Flocculibacter collagenilyticus: one gene and its partner. The protein of the gene in region 1 interacts with the protein of each later gene in a pairwise test. Links are inferred from orthologs where the notes say so. Each region holds a gene or a part of one and is shown in the gene's direction. Other genes may lie near its edges.

The links.
Region 2: the proteins of sucA (region 1) and HUU81_RS00835 interact in binary tests that used the Escherichia coli proteins (3 or more experiments, as listed by UniProt). The link is inferred for Flocculibacter collagenilyticus from one-to-one orthologs.

Annotation. Positions count from the first base shown.
Region 1 is NZ_CP059888.1:2,096,766-2,100,508, reverse strand. Bases 278-3,688 are described here. They hold sucA (2-oxoglutarate dehydrogenase E1 component), read left to right. Parts: upstream 278-665; coding sequence 666-3,488; downstream 3,489-3,688. Other genes in these bases: odhB (2-oxoglutarate dehydrogenase complex dihydrolipoyllysine-residue succinyltransferase), read left to right, coding at 3,506-3,688; HUU81_RS09315 (succinate dehydrogenase iron-sulfur subunit), read left to right, coding at 278-581. In the rest of the region: more of HUU81_RS09315, read left to right, coding at 1-277; more of odhB, read left to right, coding at 3,689-3,743. UniProt on the Escherichia coli protein: E1 component of the 2-oxoglutarate dehydrogenase (OGDH) complex which catalyzes the decarboxylation of 2-oxoglutarate, the first step in the conversion of 2-oxoglutarate to succinyl-CoA and CO(2).
Region 2 is NZ_CP059888.1:177,687-180,975, reverse strand. Bases 112-3,068 are described here. They hold HUU81_RS00835 (ABC transporter ATP-binding protein), read left to right. Parts: upstream 112-610; coding sequence 611-2,527; downstream 2,528-3,068. Other genes in these bases: HUU81_RS00830 (TIGR02444 family protein), read left to right, coding at 2,548-3,068; HUU81_RS00840 (YheV family putative zinc ribbon protein), read right to left, coding at 213-428; HUU81_RS00845 (formate/nitrite transporter family protein), read left to right, coding at 112-139. In the rest of the region: more of HUU81_RS00845, read left to right, coding at 1-111; more of HUU81_RS00830, read left to right, coding at 3,069-3,075; HUU81_RS00825 (DUF3149 domain-containing protein), read left to right, coding at 3,198-3,289. UniProt on the Escherichia coli protein: Genetic data indicate it may be involved in ribosome assembly or function.

The DNA of each region.
Region 1 (3,743 bases):
AGCAAGATCCATCATTAGCTTTCAGACGTTCGTGTCGTGAAGGTGTTTGTGGCTCTGATGGTGTAAACATGAACGGTAAAAATGGCCTAGCATGTATTACTCCTCTTTCAGCGTTAGGAAAGGGTACTATTGTCATTAGACCACTACCGGGTTTACCTGTAATTCGTGACCTAGTTGTTGATATGACGCAATTCTTCACTCAGTACGAGAAAGTTAAGCCGTTCTTAATCAATGAAGACACGCAGCCTCCAGCTCGTGAATACACGCAAACTCCTGAAGAGCGTGCAAAACTTGACGGATTATATGAATGTATATTGTGTGCATGTTGCTCAACATCATGCCCTTCATTCTGGTGGAATCCTGATAAGTTTATTGGTCCAGCTGGTCTATTGCATGCGTACAGATTTTTAGCAGACAGCCGCGATACCGCTACTGAACAACGTTTAAATGACTTAGATGATGCATTTAGCGTATTCCGTTGTCACGGTATCATGAACTGTGTAAACGTATGTCCTAAAGGCTTGAACCCAACTAAAGCTATTGGTCATATCAAATCAATGTTATTAAACCGCTCGGTTTAATATATAGTTCTTTAGCCCAGTGAAAATAGCTGGGCTTTTGAGTTTTTGTTTAATAATAATCAGCGCTTAAAAAGGGCGACATTAATGCACGAAGGCACAATGAAGGAGTGGTTCAAATCTTCTCAGATGAGCGGCGGTAGCATGGCTTATGTAGAAGATGTCTACGAATCCTATCTCGAAGATCCTACTAGCGTTTCAGAAGAATGGCGTGAACTGTTTGACAATTTACCAAAGGTCGATGGAGTTGACGTTGAACGAAAACATTCTGAGATACGCGATCAATTTAAAGAGTTAGCAAAGAACAAATATAAGCAGGCTATTACGGTCGCTACCTCAAGTGCAGCTGACACCAAACAAGTAAAAGTTTTACAATTAATAAATGCCTTTCGTTTTCGCGGTCACCAAAACGCGAAACTTGATCCGCTTGGATTATGGCAAAGAACTAAAGTTCGCGATCTTGAATTAGAATATCATGATCTAACTCGCGAAGATTTAGAAAAAGAATTCAATGTTGGTTCTTATGCCGCAGGTAAAGAATCAATGAAGCTGAAAGACTTATTCCAGTCTTTACAGCAAACATATTGTGGTTCTATTGGTGCAGAATATATGCACATTACTTCTACAGAAGAAAAAAGATGGTTACAGCAACGCCTTGAAGGTGTTTCTTATAAAAATAGTTTATCGTCTGAAGACAAGACTAGGTTATTAAAAGGCTTGATTGCTGCTGATGGTCTTGAAAAATATTTAGGTGCTAAGTTTCCAGGTGCGAAACGCTTCTCGTTAGAAGGTGGTGACGCATTAGTGCCTATGCTTAAAGAAATTATTTCGCGTTCTGGTGAACAAGGCCAAAAAGAAGTTGTTATTGGCATGGCACACCGTGGCCGCTTAAACGTATTGGTTAACGTTCTAGGTAAAAATCCATCAGAACTGTTCGACGAGTTTTCTGGCAAATATGATGAATCGTTAGGCTCTGGTGATGTTAAATACCACCAAGGCTTTTCTTCTGACTTTGCTACCAAAGGTGGTAATGTTCACTTAGCATTAGCTTTTAACCCATCTCATTTAGAAATAGTTAACCCAGTAGTTATGGGATCAGTAAAAGCCCGTCTTGATAGACGTGGCTGTGATTCAGGTTCAAAAGCACTTCCTATCACTATTCATGGCGACTCAGCGATTGCGGGCCAAGGTGTAGTACAAGAAACCTTTAATATGTCTCAAACACGAGCATACAAGGTTGGTGGAACAGTTAGAATTGTTGTTAACAATCAGGTAGGCTTTACTACTTCGAACCCTTTAGATACCCGTTCAACAGAATATTGTACTGACATCGCAAAAATGGTTCAGGCGCCAATCTTCCATGTAAATTCGGACGACCCTGAAGCCGTTGCGTTCATTGCTCAATTAGCGGTTGATTATCGAAACACATTTAAACGTGACGTAGTAATTGATTTAGTGTGTTACAGACGTTGGGGTCATAACGAAGCGGATGAGCCAAACGCAACTCAACCATTAATGTATCAAACCATTAAAAAGCACCCAGTGCCACGTCAGCTTTACGCTGACAAATTAGTTGCCGAAAATGCACTAGACAATGGCAAAATCAAGTCATTAATCGATGATTATCGTGCAAAATTAGATCATGGTGACTGCGTTGTTGAAGAATGGCGCCCAATGGAAGAGCACTCTGTTGATTGGTCTCCATATATTGGCCACGATTGGGACATAGAGTACGACGGTTCTATTAGTGTTGAAAAACTGAAGCAACTTGGTGAGAGTATTTCTTCATATCCAGAAAGTCAAAAGCTACAATCTCGTGTTAAGAAAATATATGATGATCGTAGTAAAATGGCTAATGGTGAAAAGCAGCTTGATTGGGGATTTGCAGAAAACTTAGCATACGCATCTTTGGTTGCAGAGAATCATGACATTCGTATTACAGGCCAAGATAGTGGCCGTGGTACTTTCTTCCACCGTCATGCTGTTTTGCACAATCAAGAAGATGGTAGCGCTTATGTTCCGTTACAACATATTCAAGAAGAACAAGGTAAGTTTGAAGTATATGACTCTGTTCTTTCAGAAGAGGCTGTGCTTGCCTTCGAATATGGTTACGCAACTGCTGAACCTACGTCACTGGTAATTTGGGAAGCTCAGTTTGGCGATTTTGCAAATGGTGCTCAAGTAGTATTTGACCAATTCTTAAGCTCTGGTGAACAAAAGTGGGGGCGTTTATGTGGCTTAACAATGCTACTTCCTCACGGTTATGAAGGACAAGGTCCTGAGCATTCATCAGCTCGTTTAGAGCGCTTTTTACAGCTGTGTGCTGATCACAATATGCAAGTATGTGTGCCTTCTACACCAGCCCAAGTGTTCAATATGATTCGTCGCCAAATGCTAAGACCAATGCGCCGTCCATTGATCGTGATGTCACCTAAGTCTTTACTTAGGCATCCATTAGCTACTTCATCTATGCAAGACCTGTCGCTAGGTAAGTACCATAATATTATTGATGAAATAGATGATATTGATGCGAAAGATGTTGAGCGCGTTGTATTCTGTAGCGGTAAAGTTTATTACGAGCTATTAGAAAATCGTCGTAAAAAAGAATTAAATAATGTTGCTATTGTTCGTGTTGAACAACTATATCCTTTCCCTCATAAAGAGATGGATGAAGTTGTAAGCAAGTACAGCCATGTTAAAGACTTTGTGTGGTGCCAAGAAGAACCACAAAACCAAGGTGCTTGGTATTGTAGCCAACATAATTTTGTAGCAGCAATCCCTGAAGGGGCAAAACTAACATATGCGGGCCGTCGTGCATCTGCAGCTCCTGCTGTTGGTTACACATCGATCCATGTTAAAGAACAACAAGCGTTAATTGATGACGCATTAATTATTAATTCGAACGTATAAAAAGGATAGAGCGAGCAATGACAACTGAAATCAAGGTTCCAGTTCTTCCAGAGTCGGTAGCAGATGCGTCTGTAGCAACTTGGCACGTAAGCGTAGGTGACAAGGTAAGCCGAGATCAAAATTTGGTAGATATTGAGACAGATAAAGTAGTACTTGAAGTAGTATCACCGGAAGAAGGTGTGATTACTGAAATTCTTGAAGATGAAGGTGCTACAGTTTTGGCAGAGCAAGTAATTGCTAAAATTGGTGCTGCTG
Region 2 (3,289 bases), 1.9 Mb from region 1 along the record:
TTTAGTGCAAGCAGTGTCATTTATTGGTCACGCTTTACTCGGCAATATGATTGGCGGTAGTTTGTTTGTGGCTGTGCTGAATTATGGTCATATTCGACATTCTCAACGTAGTGGCCGTAACACCACGAAAATGGGATAGCAACCTTAGTAGAAAGTCGTGCGTGGCTTTGTCACTTACCCAAATGACAAAGCCACACTAAAACGAGTACTTATTATTCTGGTTTAAACACACCAATAACCTGTTCAAACTGCCTAGTGGCGGCAGACACGGTATCATCAGGCTGTACCATGCTATGCCCACATGCAACACAGGTGACTTTCTCTACATTATTCTCTAAATATAGCTGCATGGTATCCATTTTTTTGCATTCTGGGCACACCGCACCAGCTATAAAACGTTTCTTTTTCAGCGTACTCTTTTCACTCATTTTCTTGCCCATTATGCTACTTAAATCGAGTGAACCATTCGCGGCTCACATTCTTACTCATTAATTTTACCTGTTCCTCCTCTTCGATAACAGCGTAATGTATCAATAGCATTCAACCATGGGCTGGGCTAAAATGCTCATCGCACAACCACTTCTAATGCAAGTAAGAGACGTAAACAAGTATGATCCAGCTTTCCAATGTTCAATTATTACGCGGTGTAAACACACTTCTTTCCGATGCCAGCGCGACCATTTATCCTGGCCATAAAGTTGGGTTAACTGGCGCAAATGGTTGTGGTAAATCCAGTTTATTTGCACTTGTTCGCGGTGAAATTAGCTTGGATCAAGGCGAGTGTAACTATCCTAATGATTGGAAAATAGCCTCGGTTAAACAAGAAACCCCCGCATTAGAAAAACCAGCCATTGAATATGTGATTGACGGCGATGTGGAATATCGCACAATTCAACAAGCACTGATTGAGGCAGAACAGGCTGACAATGGTGAGAAAATTGCTCACCTTCACCATCAGCTGGACGCCATGAATGCTTATAGCATTAACGCCCGAGCGGGTGAGTTATTACATGGTTTGGGGTTTACAACAGCACAATTAGATCAACCTGTAAAAAGTTTTAGTGGTGGTTGGCGCATGCGCCTGAATCTTGCTCAAGCCCTTATATGTCGCTCCGACTTACTCTTACTGGATGAGCCTACTAACCACTTAGATTTAGATGCCGTGTTTTGGCTAGAACGCTGGTTAAAACAATACCCGGGCACACTGATTTTAATCTCTCACGATCGCGACTTTTTAGATACCGTAGTCAATCAGATTATCCATATCGAAAATCAAACACTAAACAGCTATACCGGTAACTACACAAGCTTCGAACGCCAACGTATTGAAAAACTTGCACAACAACAGTCAATGTATGAAAAGCAAGAAAAGCAAAAAGCACATTTACAAAAGTTTGTTGATCGTTTTCGCGCCAAAGCCAGCAAAGCCAAACAAGCACAAAGTCGTTTAAAAGCATTAGAGCGCATGGAAGATTTGGCGCCTGCTCATGTGGACTCCCCGTTTCAATTTGACTTCTTCACTCCGCCACAACTGCCTAATCCATTAGTTTATATGGAGCGAATGCAAGCGGGTTATCCAACCAAGACCATTTTAGAGAATATTAAACTTAACCTAGTGCCTGGCAGCAGAATAGGATTATTAGGACGAAATGGGGCTGGTAAATCAACCTTTATTAAAACCTTAGCGGGCGAGCTAAAACCACTGGGTGGATTGTATGAAACCAGTAATGGCTTAGCAATTGGTTACTTTGCGCAGCATCAATTAGAATTTTTGCGTTCTGACGAAACACCACTGCAACACATGCAGCACTTGGCTCCCGACGTGTTAGAGCAACAATTACGCGATCATCTAGGTCGCTTTGGCTTTAGTGGTGACAATGCCACCAGCAAAGTTGCTCCTTTCTCCGGCGGCGAGAAAGCCCGTTTAGTACTAGCAATGATTGTTTATCAAAAGCCTAACCTACTCTTACTGGATGAACCTACTAACCATTTAGATTTAGAAATGCGCCATGCCCTTGCTATGGCACTACAAGCCTTTGAAGGTGCAATGGTGATTGTATCGCACGACCGTCACTTGTTAAAAACCACCACTGACGAATTTTACTTAGTGGCAGATGGCAGCGTAACGGCATTTAATGGCGATCTCGACGATTATCATCAGTGGTTAACCGAAGCTAATAAAGCAGAAGCGGCCGCCATATCAACAAAACCAAGTTCAGAGCACTCTGCGGTTAATCGCAAAGATAAAAAGCGTAAAGAAGCTGAGTTTAGACAACAAACCAAACCCTTACGACAACAAGTAGAAAAACTCGATAAGCAGTTAGAGAAGCTAAACCAAGAAAAGCATACCCTTGAATTGTCGCTTAGTGATAATGCATTGTACGACGACTCAAACAAAGATAAATTAAAACAATTACTTGAACAACAAGCTAAACTAGTTATTACATTGGAAGAAACTGAAGAATTGTGGATGGAAGCCAGCGAAGCATTAGAGCTAAAACAACAAGCATTTGATGCTGATAACTAGCTAATACCATAGGAGCAGCTATGTCACTACCCCATCGCGATCTTGCCACCGAAGAATTGTGGGTATTTTCATTACTAATTTATTCAAAAGCAAACGTCAAAGAGATTTGCTTATATTGGCAAGACAAGTTCGGCGCCAATGTGAATATTATGCTGCTGCTATTATGGTGCGATGCGCAACAAGTAACGTTAACCGAGCAACACATTAAACGGCTGCAAAAAGTGATTGCGCACTGGAATGAAAATTACACAACTAGACTAAGAGCACTTCGGATCAGTGCCGCAGCTGAAAAACTGCCTAAAGCGGCTGCTGATAAAATCAAAAAAAGTCTGCTTTCCGCAGAACTCGAATTAGAGCGGGTTGAACAAGCAATGCTAACAGCAACGCTATATCAATTAGACTCACTGACTGAAGCAAACTCAACAAAAACGGCCGCTGCACAAAAAGGTAATTTATATACCTATATTGCGCTGCTCACCCCAACGCCTTATGCGGCACATTTAAAGCAAATTCATGATCTAAATCAAATAGTAGAGCAACTAGGTTAACCAGCTAGCGCATTCTTTGATCTATGTCATAGAACATATCCAACAGACTCCTACAATTAGCGCTATCAACTTATCGCCTTTTATGGCGCTACCCTTTAAATGTACAGCGTAAGGAGTCCAACATGGATACAATGTTTGAGGTATTTTTTAGAGACTTTTTTAGCGATCCCGTTCTGCTTGTCTCGTTTGCAGGCTTGGCATTAGTCATTGGTCT